Regions from separate parts of the Nocardiopsis sp. iso_186 genome, predicted to be linked through region 1. Evidence: riboswitches for the same ligand, from Rfam matches in the RefSeq annotation. Region 1 holds a riboswitch; the other holds the start of a gene.
The links. Region 1 has a riboswitch for cobalamin ahead of metE (5-methyltetrahydropteroyltriglutamate--homocysteine S-methyltransferase). Riboswitches for the same ligand answer to the same signal wherever they lie in the genome.
Positions count from the first base shown of each region.

Region 2: it holds a riboswitch for cobalamin, as region 1 does, so the genes downstream of both, AC0VYP_RS00830 (ribonucleoside-diphosphate reductase subunit alpha) here and metE (5-methyltetrahydropteroyltriglutamate--homocysteine S-methyltransferase) in region 1, are expected to answer to the same signal.

Region 1 covers NZ_CM149670.1:3,940,894-3,948,757, reverse strand. The annotation lists gene AC0VYP_RS17340 (quinone-dependent dihydroorotate dehydrogenase) at 1-385, shown strand, start outside; gene AC0VYP_RS17335 (DUF6461 domain-containing protein) at 467-1,081, opposite strand; gene AC0VYP_RS17330 (polysaccharide deacetylase family protein) at 1,358-2,932, opposite strand; cobalamin riboswitch at 3,281-3,505, shown strand; gene metE (5-methyltetrahydropteroyltriglutamate--homocysteine S-methyltransferase) at 3,696-5,993, shown strand; gene AC0VYP_RS17320 (carbohydrate kinase family protein) at 6,178-7,143, opposite strand; gene AC0VYP_RS17315 (hypothetical protein) at 7,309-7,864, opposite strand, start outside.
Region 2 covers NZ_CM149670.1:179,009-186,872, forward strand. The annotation lists gene AC0VYP_RS00810 (sigma-70 family RNA polymerase sigma factor) at 1-2,123, shown strand, start outside; gene AC0VYP_RS00815 (NYN domain-containing protein) at 2,628-4,289, shown strand; gene AC0VYP_RS00820 (hypothetical protein) at 4,334-4,888, shown strand; gene AC0VYP_RS00825 (HAD family hydrolase) at 5,119-5,712, opposite strand; cobalamin riboswitch at 5,834-6,056, shown strand; gene AC0VYP_RS00830 (ribonucleoside-diphosphate reductase subunit alpha) at 6,194-7,864, shown strand, end outside.

The DNA.
Region 1 (7,864 bases):
CGCCACCAACACCACCATCTCGCGGGCCGACCTGGCCACGCCGGAGGAAGAAGTGGAGGCGGTCGGCGCAGGTGGCCTCTCGGGCGCTCCGCTCAAAGCCCGCTCGCTGCAGGTGCTGCGTCAACTGCGCGCCCGGGTCGGCGACCGCCTGTTGCTGGTCGCCGTCGGCGGGATCGAGACGCCGGAAGACGCGTGGGCGCGGATCCGTTCCGGGGCGACGCTCGTCCAGGGCTACACCGGCCTGATCTACGGCGGGCCGCTGTGGCCCAGTCGGATCCACCGGGGCCTGGTGCGTCTGGCCCGCAAGGACGGCTATGCCCGCGTCGCCGATGCCATCGGTGTGGACGTCAACGACGTTTCCGTGCAGCCGGTCGCCGTCCACTGACCTGTCAGAGCAGTGGGCGGGGCGCACTCCGCTCGGGATCCGAGCCGGACCGCGCCCCGCCCACTGCAACTGGCGAGCGGGTCAGTGCGCGGCCAGAGGAGCCGCTCCGGTGAGCTCTGCCCCCAGGAGCGGGCCGGCCAGATGACCAGGCCGTACACGGACTCCGGTGACCCGTTCGGCCAGTGCCAGTGCGGCTGCACCGGGGTCGGCCTCCTCCGGGTCGATCTCAGTGGTCAGACCGAGGGACGCCATGTCCTCGGCCAGGGCGTCAGGTGTCGCTCCCCGTCGCCTGAGCGGGAAACGGGCGTCGAAGCAGGTTCGCAGGACGCCGTCCACTACCCAACGGAACTCGTAGCGTTGTTCCATCACCACGCGTACCGACACCAGTTCGGTCTCGGCCGACAGTGATCGGTACACCTCCGGGCGGGTTGCGCGGCACCCGGTGGGTTCCACGATCACCGCCCATCCTTCGATACACAGGGCATGTGCGGTCAAGGGGGGCATCCCCTCGCTGCACAAGCCGGCTTCCAGCGCTTCAGCGATGGGCAACGAGCGGAGACTGCGCTCGTTGACCCCCAAGCGGCGCAGCGCCTCGGCCTTGGGCAGTCCCCGGATGTAACTGAGGCAGTAGGCCTCCGCCAGATCCGGCTGGCTTTCCCGTAGCCAGGCGTAGTCGCGGGCGTACGCAATGGACATCTGCCCGTCCCTTCCCAAGGGTTGGTTTCCCCGAAGCCGGAGTTGATTGTTCATAAAGGTTGGGCGCCGGCTTCTACCTGACGGTTCCCGGGAAAAAGGTGATCAATCGGGCCGTTACAGGTCGCGGGCCGGTGGTTGGGAGAACGCATGGGCGGGTACCGGTTTCCACCAGCCCAGAAAGTGCTGATTGGCGCCCGCTCCCAGGAACCGCGACGTCCCACCTTACGCGCGTGAAAGGGCCGCCGTGCACACACGGCGGCCCTGGTCCGCGCCGACTTACGCCTCGGGGGAAGGGGACGGGCTCTCGGCGGCCGGATAACCGTCGAAATAGGACTGACCAGGCTCGGTCTCGCCCAGGAGTTGCCCCACGGTGACCATGGTGTAGCCACGCTCGGTCAACTTCTTCAGGGTTTTCTCCACCGAGTCGATGGTGGTGGAGTGAATGTCGTGCATCAGCACGATCGAGCCCGGCTTCACCCCCTTGATCGTGCGGCTGGTGACCACCCCGGCGTTGCGGTCCTTCCAGTCGTTGGTGTCCAGGCTCCAGATGATCTCGGCCAGGCCGTGCTCTTCGGCGGCCTCGGCGACCTTGTCGTTGGTCGCCCCGTAGGGCGGGCGCATCAGGTCCATGGTGTAGCCCGTCTCGCGGCGGACCAGAGCGTTCACCGTGCTGAGTTCCTCTGCCAACCGCTTGTCCGACACCTTGCGGAGGTCGGGGTGGTTCACCGTGTGGTTGGCCAGTTCGTGGCCTTCGGCGTACTCCCGGCGCACCGTCGTCGGGTGCTCGCGGACCGGGCCGCCGGTGAGGAAGAAGGTCGCCTTGGCGTCGTACTCTGCGAGGACGTCCAGTAGTTCCTCGGTCCGATCACCAGGGCCGTCGTCAAAAGTCAACGCGACGCACTTGGCCTCCGCCGTCGAGCAGTCCACCGGCGGTTCGAGTTGGGAGAACACTCCGGGGATCGCGACCGGTTCCGCGGCTGCCGCCGCGGAGGGCTCCGTGGAGGGCTCCGCGGCGGGGGAGGGGTTGACGGCGAAATCGGGTGTCACCCGGGTGGAGGTGTCTCTGGCTCTGGTGCCGAAGTCGGACAGCAGAGGAGCGGCCTCGTCCCGTTTCACCACTGTGTGCACCCGTCCCTCCGAGACCGATGCGACTTCCCCCGCGTCGAACTCGACTACCAGGTCGCCGGCAGGGTTGAAGCCCATCGAGTCATAGAGCCGCAGGATCGGGTGGATGGCGGAGACGTCCACCTTGTCGTTGGCCGACAGATGTTCCTTCACGATGCCGTTCAACTCCACCAACTGCTCCTGCCCGGCCAGTAGTTCGGTCGAGTAGGCCGGGTGTTTCGTGGCTGCGTCGTACCAGTAGGTGGCGTACCCGGTCCGCGGCCCGTCGGAATCCTCCTCGTCCCTGGTGAAGCGGACTCCCACGACGTCGTCGCCGGCGGCGGTCAGCTCCCAGGAAAGCCCGAAAGCCTTCGCACCGGGGTTGGCGGCCTTGAAGTCGGCCAACTCCTGGGCGGTGAGTTCGGCCAGACGTTCGTTCAGCGGCTCGGCGCCGTCGATCGTGGGATGGGACACGTCGGACCGAACGCCGCCCTCGTCGCCGGAATCGGACTCCTCGCCCAAGCCGACGACGAGTGCCCGGTTGACCACGGTCAGCTGGTCCGGTTCCCCACTGGCCTGCTCGCGGGTGTCTTCGGTCTCATCCGAGCCGGAATCCGCATCGCTTCCCGGAGAGCAGGCTCCTAGAACCAGGGCGGTCGCGACGGCGACAGCGAAAGCCCGAAGCCCGGCGCCGCCCGGAGCGTCGCTGCCAGTGGTCGTTGGTGCGGAATCAGCTGGGTTTTTCACGGAGAGGACTGTCTTTCCGACTCGTAAAGACTGGGGGCGGTCTATATGTCGCCGCCCGAAGCAGGTTTGGTTCTGATTTTTCTGGCTTATCTGACGACGGAGGGCCGGACTCTCCCATCGAGGCTAGGTCCGCGCCTCGGACACCACGGCGCCCAATCGGGTAATGCCAATTGCAGCAGTCGGTATTTTTCGAGTAAACGACCAGGGCAAGGGGGGTTGGCGGGGGAATCGCCCCAGCGGATGTCCGTGCATCGCGCTCGGATAAGCCGACCACATGTGGTCACTCTGTGCAGATGCGTCCGCCCACCGACCGCAGGCCGATAACGAAGCGGCATACACCCAGGTCCTATACTCCCACTTGCGATCGGTTCACGTTCGACCTGGGGTCGGACGTGTCGCAAGAGGGAACCCGGTGCGAGTCCGGGACTGCCCCGCAGCGGTGAGTGGGAACGAACGCCGTCATCAGCACTGGGCGCCATCCGGCGTCTGGGAAGCGACGGCCGGTAGGGGGCGCGACGAGCCTGTCGCGCCGTGCCCGCGAGTCCGAAGACCTGCCAGTCGCCCGTAGGCGCGCCACGCGCCGGCGGTGGTCCGCGGTTCCGAGGGAGAACCGGGCGACGACGGGGCGGTCCTTGCCGTGCCCGCGTGTCCGGGTGGTCTCCTTCGCGTGCCTCGGCCCAAGGCATTCGACGAGGGAGAGAAAGCTGACGATGAACACCGCCGCCCCCACCCCCAAGCCCGTCCTCGTGGCCGGTGAGAGCCGATGACCACCACTGTTCTGGGGTACCCCCGTATCGGCGCCAAACGCGAGCTCAAGCGCGCCAGCGAGTCCTACTGGGCCGGCGACTCCACCGCCGCCGAGCTGGACGCCGTGGGAGCCAAGCTGCGCCGCTCCGCCTGGGAGGCCCTGAAGGAGGCCGGGGTCAACCAGATCCCCTCCAACACCTTCTCCTTCTACGACCAGATCCTCGACACCACGGTCCTGTTCGGCCTCGTCCCGCCGCGCTTCGCCGGGATCGCGGCCGGGCGTGACGACCGCGACAGCGAGCTGGAGACCTACTTCGCCATGGCCCGTGGGCGCAGTGACGCCCAGGCCATGGAGATGACCAAGTGGTTCGACACCAACTACCACTACCTGGTCCCCGAGCTCTCGCCCACGACCCGGCCGCGACTGGTCGGGCGCAAGCCGCTCTCCGAGTACACCCAGGCCCGTGGGCTGGGCATCGAGACGCGGCCGGTCCTCGTCGGTCCGCTGACCTACCTCATGCTCGCCAAGAACGCCTCCGACGCGCCTGAGGGCTGGGACCGCCTGGAGCTGCTCGACGAGCTCGTCGAGGGCTACGCCGAACTTCTCGGCGAACTCGCGGCAGCAGGAACCGAGTGGGTCCAGTTCGACGAGCCGATCCTGGCCACCGACGCGGGTTCGAGCGTTCTCGCCGAACTGGAGCGCGTCTACCAGCGGCTCGGCGCGCTCTCCCCGCGCCCCAAGCTGTTGGTACAGACCTATTTCGAGGCGCCCGACCCCGAGTCCCTGGAAGCGCTCAAGCGCACCCCGATCGAGGCCGTGGGCCTGGACTTCACCGCCCAGCGCACCCTTGGCACCCTCAGCGCCGTTGCCGGCCTGGGCGACAAGATCCTGTACGCCGGTGTCGTGGACGGCCGAAACGTCTGGCGTACCGACATCGGTGCGGCCCTGGCCACCCTCACCTCGGTCCTCGGTTTGGCTTCCGAGGTCGTCGTCAGCACGAGCTGCTCGCTCCTTCACGTGCCCATCGACCTCGACCTGGAGACCGAACTCGACCCCGAGCTGCGCGCCCGTCTGGCCTTCGCCAAGCAGAAGGCCGCAGAGGTGGTTCTGCTGGGTCGCGCCCTCACCGACGGCGGGGAGTCGGTGAGCGCGGAGCTGGAGCGCGCCCGCGCCGCCGACGCGGTCAAGATCCCCGCGGCCTTCGTCAACCAGCGGGTGCGCGCCCGTCTCGACGCCTTGGGTGCCGACCCCTCGCGCACCGACTACGACCAGCGTCTCAAGGCCCGTCAGGGCGCCACGGGTGCGCAGCTGCTGCCCACCACCACGATCGGCTCTTTCCCCCAGACCGCCGACGTGCGCGCCGCCCGCGCGGGCTACCGCGCCGGGCGCCTGGACCAGGCGGAGTACGAGACCCGCATGCGTGCGGAGATCGACCGGGTCATCGCGTTGCAGGAGGACATCGGCCTGGACGTGCTCGTGCACGGAGAGCCCGAGCGCAACGACATGGTCCAGTACTTCGCCGAGCAGCTGGAGGGCTACGCCGCCACCAAACAGGGGTGGGTGCAGTCCTACGGGTCGCGCTACGTTCGTCCGCCGATCCTCTTCGGCGACGTGTCGCGGCCCGAGCCGATGACCGTCGAGTGGATCACCTACGCCCAGTCCCGCACCGACAAGCCGGTCAAGGGGATGCTCACCGGCCCGGTCACCATGCTGGCGTGGTCGTTCGTGCGTGTCAACCAGCCGCTGGCCGACACCGCCCGCCAGGTGGCGCTTGCCCTGCGCGACGAGATCGCCGACCTGGAGAAGGCCGGCATCCGGCACATCCAGGTGGACGAGGCCGCCCTGCGCGAGCTGCTGCCCCTGCGCGAGGCGGACCGCAAGGCCTACTTCGACTGGGCGATCGGTTCCTTCCGGCTCGCCTCCTCGGGCGTCGCGGACACCACCCAGATCCACTCGCACATGTGCTACTCGGAGTTCGGCCAGATCGTCGCGGCCATCGACGAGCTCGACGCCGACGTCACCAGCGTCGAAGCGGCCCGGTCGCACATGGAACTCGTGGACGACCTCGACTCCATCGGCTACCGCCGGGGGATCGGTCCGGGTGTCTACGACATCCACTCGCCGCGGGTGCCCTCCGCCGACGAGATCGAGGCTTCCTTGCGCGCGGCCCTGCGCGCTGTGGAGCCGGCGAAGCTGTGGGTGAACCCCGACTGCGGTTTGAAGACGCGCGGTTACGTCGAGACCGAGGCCGCACTGCGCAACATGGTCGAGGCGGCCCACCGGGTCCGCGCCGACATCGCCCAGGGGGAGTAGGACCGGGGCCCCGACCGTGTCCCGTGCGTCGGAGCGCGGGGCGGTCGGGGCCGTCCACCTGCTGAGGTCGCGCCGTGCCCCCGTGCGGCCTCGTTCGACCCGCGATGTCCTGGGTGCTCTTGCCGGGCGGGCGTAGAACGTCCAGGGCATCGCGGCCGCCGTCTCGGGAGTACGGCTCGAAGGATCAGAACTTCAGCGGTTCCAGGTCCAGTTCGCCGGGGTCCGAACCCACTCGCGCGCACGTGCGCGCGGCGACCAGGTGGGCGTGCTCCACGCACGTGACCAGGGTGGAAGCCGGGAGCGCCGTCAGCCGCTCGCGGCCGCCTCCGCCCAGGGCACCGGCCTGGCCCAGCGCGTCCAGCAGACCCGCGCAGAACGCGTCGCCGGCTCCCACTGTGTCCACGACCTCCACCGGAGCCGGAACCACGAAGAGGGGATCGTCCTCGTGACCGCGGCGGACCAGCATGGTCCGTTCGCCTCCGCAGGTGATCGCCACCAGGACGGGCCCTTCGGCCAGCCAGCCGGCTGCGGCCTCCAGGAGAAGGGCCTCGGAGCCGGGGCCGGGTTCACGCTCCAGCAGCCAGTGCACGTCCTCGTCGCTGACCTTCATGATGTCGGCAAGCGCGGCCTGACGTGCCACCCGCTCGCGTGCCTGCGCAGGTTCCCCCGCAAGTGCGGGACGGATGTTGGGGTCATAGCTGACCACTGTCCGGCCCCGCTGCCGTGCCGTCCATTCCTCCAGGACGGCCGCGCCGGGCGCCATCGTCATGGCCAGTGATCCCACATGCAGCGCGACGACGTCGTCGGCCACCTGGTCGGGGAGTTCGTCGAGGGTCCATTGCCAGTCGGCCGTGCCCTTGACGTAGAAGTCGTAGCTCGCGTGTCCGTAGTCGTCGAGGTTGGCGATGGCCAGCGTGCTCGGTTGTTCGGCGGCCACCATGTCGCGGGTGCTCACCCCGCGCGAGGCCACATAGGCGCGCAGTTGCCGACCGAACCGGTCGGAGCCGATCCTGGCCAGCAGGGAGGATTCCACGCCCAGCCGGGCCAGGGCCACAGCGGTGTTGGCGGGCGCGCCTCCGGGGGCCGAACGGTACGTGCCGCTCTCGGAACTGATGAGGTCGATCAGTGCTTCGCCCACGACGGTGATCAAAAGGGTGGTCCTTTCCTGGCGCAAGCGGGAGGGTCGGGCGACCCAGGGGGAGTATGGCCTCTGTCGTGCGCGGTTGACAACGCTTCCGCGCGATACGACAAGGGCGCGCGGGCCGGCAACACCGGTCCGCGCGCCCCATGTCAACTGTCAACCATCCGGGCCTTGTTAGAACAGGGCCAGGGAGTCCTCGGCGATTCCGGTCATGACACTCTCGACATCGGAGAAGCTCTGGGGGGCGTCGTCGGAGTCGCCGCTGAAGCTGCCGCTGACACTCCACTCCGCCTTGATGTTCATGTTGTCCTGGCGGATCAGCACCGTCGTGCGGTTCCCGACACCGATGATCTCCTCTTCGGCGAAGATCATCGCCGACTGGTCACCGAGGCCCAGGTCCTTGTTCTCCAGGACCTTGGTGTCGAAGACGGAGCCGTCCTCGTCGGTGGCGTACTCGTAGTTGTACTCGTAGTCGCTCGTTGCGCTCTCGACCGAGTCCGATGCGCTGTAGGGAACCTTGTACTCGACGCGCAGCGTGCCGTAGTTGTCGTTCACGACCGTGCTCCAACTGCACGAGGAGGAGTAGTCGCTGATGTTCTTGGTTCCTCCCCCGTCCACGCCGAGGTCGGCCAGCGTGCTCTCGGGGATCCCCGCGCAGGGGTCCTCGGGAACGGAGAAGGGCGGCTCGCCCTGGGCGGTGGTGGTGCCCCCGGACCCCTGCTCGGGCTCA
Region 2 (7,864 bases), 1.8 Mb from region 1:
ACTGCCGTGCCGTCTATGCCGAACTGATGGATGTCAACGTCGCACTGCGCGGAGTCATGGCACCGCTCGTCCTGGGGCCGGCCGCGGCGGCCTACCTCGCCGCACTGCCCGGCGGGGTGCTGGCGGGAGGGTGGTGGGGACGGTTGCCCAAACGTCAGCAGCAGGCCGTGGCAGCGGGCACCGCCGTGGCCGTGGTCGCCGCGTCCGCCGCTCTGGCCGTGGTCAGCAACGAAGAGCAGGTGCGGCCGAGTCCCGCGCAGCCTCCGGTCGCCGCGCCGCCCGCCCAGCCCCGCTCCGACCAGGAGCCCGCCGACCCACCGGTACCCGATGTCCCGGCCCCGCCCCCGCCAGGCGATCCCGCCCCGGCGGCCCCGGCTCCACCGTCACCTGCTGGGGCACCGCCGCCGGCACCCGAGGAATCCGTGGTGCTCCAGCCGCCGCTGCCGTCCCCGGACCCCGTCGAGGAACCGGACCGACCCCGACCTCCGGTGGGCCCCTCGGCCCCGTCCGAACCGAGCCCTCCGCGCTTCGTCGCCGACATCGACCCGGTTGGTGCGCTGGTCCCCGGTCGGCCCGGGATCGTCGTGCTCGGAGTGCTCAACGAGGGCGGGACCACCGTCGACGACGTCGTCGCCGACGTCACCCTTCCCGGGGGCGTGACCCTGGTCTCCTCGGGGCGGGCGGGCAATGCCTTCCCCGTCAACCCCGCCGATCCGACCGTCCTGGACGGATGGAGCTGTACCGCCACGGTGACCGGAGCCGAGTGCGTGCGTTCGGCTCTGGACGCGGGGGCGGACAGCAGCGCCTATCTCGACGTCAACGTGGCCAACAGCGCTGTCGAGGGCGGTCGCCCCGGAGTCTCGGTGCGCTCGGGACGAGTGACCGCGACCGCGGAGGCAGCCAACGGGGTCGATCCCTCGGGGAGCGCCGCCCGGTACGCCGCGGCCGGCAGAGTGCGCGGCCTCGCCGTTGGCAACTCCCTGATGACCTGTGTCGATCAGGACGACGAGGCCGCGTCGGCCGATTGGCCGTGGGGCGTCTTCCCGCGCACTGCGCCCGCACCCGCCGACGAACGTCCTGCACCGGTTCGGGGCCTCGTCGAGGACGCCGCCCCGTCCCCGTCCACCGGCCCCGAGGGCGGTGGTGAGGACGAGGGCGAACCCGGGAAGGCCGACCCGGGCCACGGCGCGGACCCCGCGCCCGGAGCGCTCCCCGCCCCCCAGCAGGTGGAGCCCACACCCGACCCCACCACCGCACCCGGCCCCGCGCCGACGCCCGAACCCGGGCCCACGCCGAGTGCCCGGCCCCTGCCGGAACCGGAGGGCCCGTGCGCACGGGCCCTCCAGCGGGAGGGCGACCGGCGCAACAACGACCACTGGGACATGCAGCACCTCGACCTGGACGACGACCGTGCGACCGCCTCCTCCAGTTCGGCGGTCTGGGATCTGCCGGCCGGTGGTTCCGTCCGCTGGGCGGGGCTGTACTTCTCCGGGGTCGGTACGCCGCACAGTCCCAGCGCGAAGGTCCGTGGTCCCGGGGCGGACTCCTTCACCACCGTGCGGGCCGAGGAGGTCGGCACGGTCCGTTTCCCGGGCTTTGCGGCCTACCAGGCGTTCGCCGACGTCACCGAGCTGGTGCGCGGTCACGGTGGCGGTGAGTGGTGGGTCGGCGACGTTCCCACCCGAACCGGCTATGCCGCCTACGCGGGATGGAGTCTCGTAGTGGTCGTGGAGGACCCGTCGGCCACCGTCAATCAGGCGATGGTGCTGGACGGCACGTCACTGGTGTTCCAGGGAGAGACGATGGAGTTCCCGCTCAGCGGCCTCCTGCCGGCCGGTGCGCAGGCCGACATCGACGTGGTGGCCTTCGAAGGGGACGCGGGCATCGCCGGTGACCAGGTTCTGCTCAACGGTGCAGCGCTGACACCGCAGGGCGGAGACCGCGATCCGGCGAACGCTTTCGCGAGTTCCTCGACCGGTGCGGTCGGGCCACCGCTGACCTTCGGCACCGACGTCGTCAGATTCTCGGCGCCGTTGCCGCGGTCACCGGTCCTGCGCCTGGTCTCCCGGGGCGACGCCTACCTGGCTGGCGCCGTGGCGGTGACCGCGGCCATCCGGCCCTAGACCCCGTGCGTCCGACTGCCGAGCGCTCCGCAGCCGTTATGGGGGAGGTCGCCTTCGGCTGTCTTGTCCGTGGCCCCAGGGCGTGTCGGTCCGATCCGGAGAAGTCGTCGTGTCGGAGGCGAAATACCGTTGGTGCATCAGATCCGCGTCCACGGATAATCGTCAGGTTCCGGACCGCTTGTACGCGACCCGCCTCCGACCAGGGAAAGACGTTCCTCGGTCCCGAAGGGACGTGTGCGTTCGGACACCGCCCGTAGCCGCACCTCGGGAGAAGGCGAGGAAGAATTTCTTACAATCCCGCACCACTAGGGTATTTCGGCTCTGGTTCGTTCCTCTTTCTTTACCTAGCTCACAGGAGCTAAGTGTGCTGGGTCGCACACAAAACGGCACAGACTTGGCTAGGCTGTGGCCCGGCCTGACTTTGGCCGAATGCCGACTGACAGGACGAACCCCGGGCACGGGCCCAAGCCCCCGGGGACCAGACCGAGGAAGGGGCGGTGTCGCGTGGATCGCTGCGCTCTGTTCGTTGACGCCGGCTACCTCCTGGCCGACGGTGCGATGGCTGTACATGGGACGCGCAACCGCGATTCCGTGTCATGGGACTACGCGGGACTCGTCCAATTGCTCGACGAGGTCGCCCGCGACCGCACGGGACTGCCGCTGCTGCGTTGCTACTGGTATGAGGCGGCCGCCGACGGCCGCCGCTCCCAGGAGCAGGACGGCATCGCTGACATCCCCGGCGTGAAGTTCCGCGCAGCCCGTATCCGCCCCGGTCGCAGGGAGGGTGTCGAGACCTACGTCCAGCGCGACATGCTCGCGCTGGCACGCAGCGGAAACCTGTGCGATGCCGTGCTCATCAGCGGCGACGAGGACATGGCCCCCATCGTGGCCGAGATCCAGGAGTTGGGCGTGCGGGTCACCGTCGTCAACATCTCGGTCGAGGGCAACTGGACCATCTCCCGTGCGTTGCGCCGCGAGTGCGACGACCTCATCGAGATCGGTGCGGGGCACCTGCGTCCGCACGTCAACCTGGTTGCCGGCGCCGGAGGCCCCGCCGACGACACCGTGCCGGCCGCGCACACCGGACCGCTGGCCAACGGGAGATCGCGCCCCAGTGTGGGGCAGGTCACCCGGCAGCCGGTCACCGCGCACGCGGGCGCCTCCCGGGTCGAGCCGGCCGCAAACGCCCAGCTCGATGTCATGTTCGCCCAGACCGGTGCGCAGCAGGCTGCCACCGGGGGCACCGCCATGGATCAGTTGCGCGCCATGCGCCAGACCATCGCCCAGCAGCGCGCCACCGGTGACCACCTCGCCCCTCAGGGCACCTCCGGCATCGAGCCGCGCACCGGCCCGGTGGACGTGTCCGGCTATCAGACCGGCGGCGTTCCGCCCCAGTCGCAGACCGGCGGGCACCCCAGCCTCGCGGCACGCCCGCCGACCGGGGAGCACCCCGGACTCGCTGCGCGCTCCGGCACGGGGCCGCAGCCCAGCATGTCCCCCAGGCAGTCCACCGGCCCGCAGCAGGGCATGCGCGGCGGCCAGCCGGGTGGCTACCAGCCCTCGCAGGGGGGCTATCCCGTGCCTGGGCAGGCCGGTCAGCACCAGTCCAGCGGGCACCGCGAACCCATGATGGGCGGCGGATACGACCGCGAGGCCCCACCGCCTACGCGGGGTGGGCCACCGGACCCCCGGTTCGGTTCCGGAAACGGTGAGAATCCCGGTTACGGGGGTAACACCGGACCAAACCCTACTTTTGGGGCCAGTACGGGAACTGATCCCGGATACCGGAATACGCACGGAGCCTCCGGAGGCTTCGAGCCGGTTACTGGCCCCCGCCGCCGAGCCGAGCGGATCCAGCACGGGCCCTACACCAACCCCACGCCCAGGGTCGGCTACACCCCGCAAGACCCCTCGGCCACCCGGACCGTCAACGAGGCCGTGGCCCTGGCGGCAAAAGAGGGCAGCGACTTCGCCGAGTCCATCGCGCGTGACGCCCCCATCCTCTGGTTGGAGGCGGTCCTGGCGCGCAAACCACGGATGCCCTCCGACCTGGAGGCACGACTGCTCCAGGGGTCTGCGCTCCCCATCGACTTCCTGTTGCGCGACGAGGTTCGACACGCCCTGCGCCAGGGCTTCTGGGATGCTTTGGAGCGTTCCCGCGCGTGAGTGACTGGGGCCTGGGCGCCGGCAAGGATCGAGGGAGGACCGCGATGACCCGCGTGACGACTGCCGACCTCGATCGGCTGGAGTTCCGCGCCGTGCAGTCCGGCGACCACATAGCGGTGGCCAGAGAACTGCTCGACCTCGCCAACCAGGTCGAGGCCGACAGCGAAATCTGCCGTGCCGAGTTATTCGTGCGCGCCGGAGAGCAGTGGGAGATGGCACAGGAGCCCGAACGCGCGGCTGCTGCCTACCAGCGCGCCATCGACGACGGCGGGCCCACCATCATCGGCGCCAGGGCGCTGCTGTGCGGGGCACTGTTGGAGCTCGACCTGATCGATGACGCCTACGCCCAACTGGAGCGCCTCAGCGCCTCGGGCGCGCGCAACCTGCCCACCTACATCCACATCGCCGAGACCCTGCTCGCCCACGACGACCTCGAGGGCGCGCACGAGTGGGCGACCCTGGGGGTGCGGCGGTTCCGCCACCAGGACGTCTCGCCCTACGTCCACGACCTGCTCATGGAACTGCTGCGCATCAGGTTTCGCATCCGCATGGATCTGGGGCTGCGCGAGGACGAGTTCGACCGGATGCTCGACGAGTAATCCCCGACGGCCGACCCCGTGCCGCCGGAGGCCCCGCCCGTCGAGGGAGGCGGCCGTGCAGGCGTCCGTCCATGCTCAGCCGGCCGGCACCGGCTTCGAGAGCTTCGTCCACCGACGCCTTGGTCGGCGCGGTCCGGACGAGACCCTGCTGAGTCGTCTCGCCTCCGGGTCGCGGCGTTGCGCAGGACACGCCAGGCGAGAAAGTTCGGAATTTTCGGCATCGGTGCTGCTCAGCGTGCATCGAGCAGCATCCTGCCCAGTGCGCAGGCTCCCGGGAGGCTGGTGCCCCGATAGTCTGCATCGGCCTGCTCGGTGAGGTGCCGGTCGCTGTTGACGGCCACCGTGGTGCCGAAATGCCGAAACAGCGGGACGTCGCTCATCGAGTCGCCGTGGGCCACGCATCGCTCAAGGGCGATCCCCTCGCGCAACCGGACCTCCTCGGCGAGCCGGACCTTGTCAGCGGGTGTGAGGATGCTCTCCGCGACCACCGGGGCGGTGAACGGCGGTGCGGGGAAAGCGGAGGCCCTGACCGCGTCGAAGCCGTGGCCGAGAAGAAGCGTGGCGGAGAAGTCGGGGGACACCTCGGCGATCCCCGTCAGGAAGGGGCTCCGGGCGTATGCCTGTCGCACCTGCGCCATGGTCAGCCCTCGCCACAAGGCGGGCGGCCGGGTGGCGAATCCGGGCGGACCGAGGGCTCCCGAAACGAACAGGCGTTCCAACTCGGTAAGCTCCGCTACGGTCCGGTTCACCCGGGAGGTCTCCAGGCTCGCCGTGGATCCGCGCAGCAGAGTGCCGTCCATGTCGAAGATGTGCGGGCAGGTCACCGGACCCAATTCGGCACTGCAACGCGACACGCCGTGCGACATACAGCCGAAACACACTATGTGGTGCTGACTTGGTGAAGAGCCCACTAGATGTTGAGGGAAATGGGGTCCCGGTTGTTGTAGGGTTTCCCTCGTTGGTGGTTCACCAGGAGGAGTGAGTTCCTGGTGGGGCAAGAGGGAACTCGGTGTGATTCCGGGACTGTCCCACAACGGTGAGTGGGAACCAGGGCCGTCATCGGAGCTCCGGGTTCGGGGAGAACCCCGGAAGCGGCGGCCGACAGGCCGGAGTGCTTGCGCGCTCGGTGCCCGCGAGTCCGAATACCTGCCACCAGTGCGCCTAAACCAACGCACAGAACGGGGCTCCGAGGGAAAGCCGCCGCGCATCAGGGGAGAGGTCCGTGGCCGAGGTCGCGCCCCCTGGTCGTACGCGCCCCGACTCTCGAAACCCCAACCGGTTGTCGTCTACCTGGTTGGAGCCACCATGACCCTCGACACGGACATCGCGCCCGCATCGCACTCGCCCGCCACCGACCCCATGGAGCGGATCCGGGTCGTCGTCGGAGAGGCGTGTGCCGGTCTGCGCGGTGTCACCGCCGAGACGGTCATCAACGAGACGCGACGCAACCTCTATCCGGGAATCAGCGCGGCCGAGACCGAGCTCGCCCTGGTCATGGCGGCCCGCACCTACGTGGAGACCGACCCCGACTACTCCTACGTGAGTTCGCGCCTGCTGCTGGACAAGCTGCGCCGCGAGGCCCTGACCTTCCTCGACGGCGAGTTCGCCGAGGCCACCCAGGCCGGGATGGCCGAACGCTACGCCGACTACCTCAAGGCGTACGTGCGCCGTGGCATCGAGCTGGAGCAGCTCACTCCTGAGCTCGCCTCGTTCGACCTGGACCGACTCGGCGCGGCCCTGCACCCCGAGCGTGACCTCGACTTCACGTTCCTGGGTATGCAGACGCTCTACGACCGGTACTTCCTGCACAACGACGGCACCCGCTACGAGCTCCCGCAGGCGTTCTTCATGCGCGTGGCCATGGGCCTGTCGCTCAAGGAGGACGACCGCGAGGCCCGTGCCATCGAGTTCTACGAGCTGCTGTCCTCGTTCGACTTCATGTGCTCCACGCCGACCCTGTTCAACTCCGGGACCACGCGCGCCCAGCTGTCGTCCTGCTTCCTCACCACGGTGGGCGACGACCTCCAGCAGATCTTCCACGGCATCAGCAACAACGCCCTGCTGTCCAAGTACTCCGGCGGCCTGGGCAACGACTGGACGCCCGTGCGCGGTATGGGCGCCCACATCAAGGGCACCAACGGCCAGAGCCAGGGCGTCGTGCCGTTCCTCAAGATCGCCAACGACACCGCCGTCGCGGTCAACCAGGGCGGAAAGCGCAAGGGCGCGGTCTGCGCCTACCTGGAGACCTGGCACATCGACGTCGAAGAGTTCCTCGACCTGCGCAAGAACACCGGTGACGAGCGGCGCCGTACGCACGACATGAACACCGCCAACTGGGTGCCCGACCTGTTCATGCAGCGGGTCGAGATGGACGCCCAGTGGACGCTGTTCTCCCCCAACGAGGTCCCCGACCTGCACGACCTCTACGGCGAGGAGTTCGCGCGCCGTTACGCCGCCTACGAGCGCGCCGCCGACCGCGGCGAGATCAAGGTGTTTCGCCGGGTGCGTGCGGTCAACCTGTGGCGCCGCATGCTGACCATGGTGTTCGAGACCGGCCACCCGTGGATCACCTTCAAGGACCCGTGCAACCTGCGCTCCCCGCAGCAGCACACCGGTGTGGTGCACTCCTCCAACCTGTGCACCGAGATCACCCTGAACACCAGCGCCGACGAGGTCGCGGTGTGCAACCTGGGCTCGGTGAACCTGGCCAACCACGTCGGCCCCAACGGGCTGGACGCCGAGCGGCTGCGCCGGACCGTGCACACCGCGGTGCGCATGCTCGACAACGTGATCGACGTGAACTTCTACACGATCCCCGAGGCCGAGCGCGCCAACATGCGTCACCGCCCGGTCGGCCTGGGCCTGATGGGTTTCCAGGACGCGCTCTTCGAGCTGCGGCTGCCGATGTCCTCCGACGCGGCCGTGGAGTTCGCCGACGAGAGCATGGAGCTCATCAGCTACCACGCCATCTCGGCC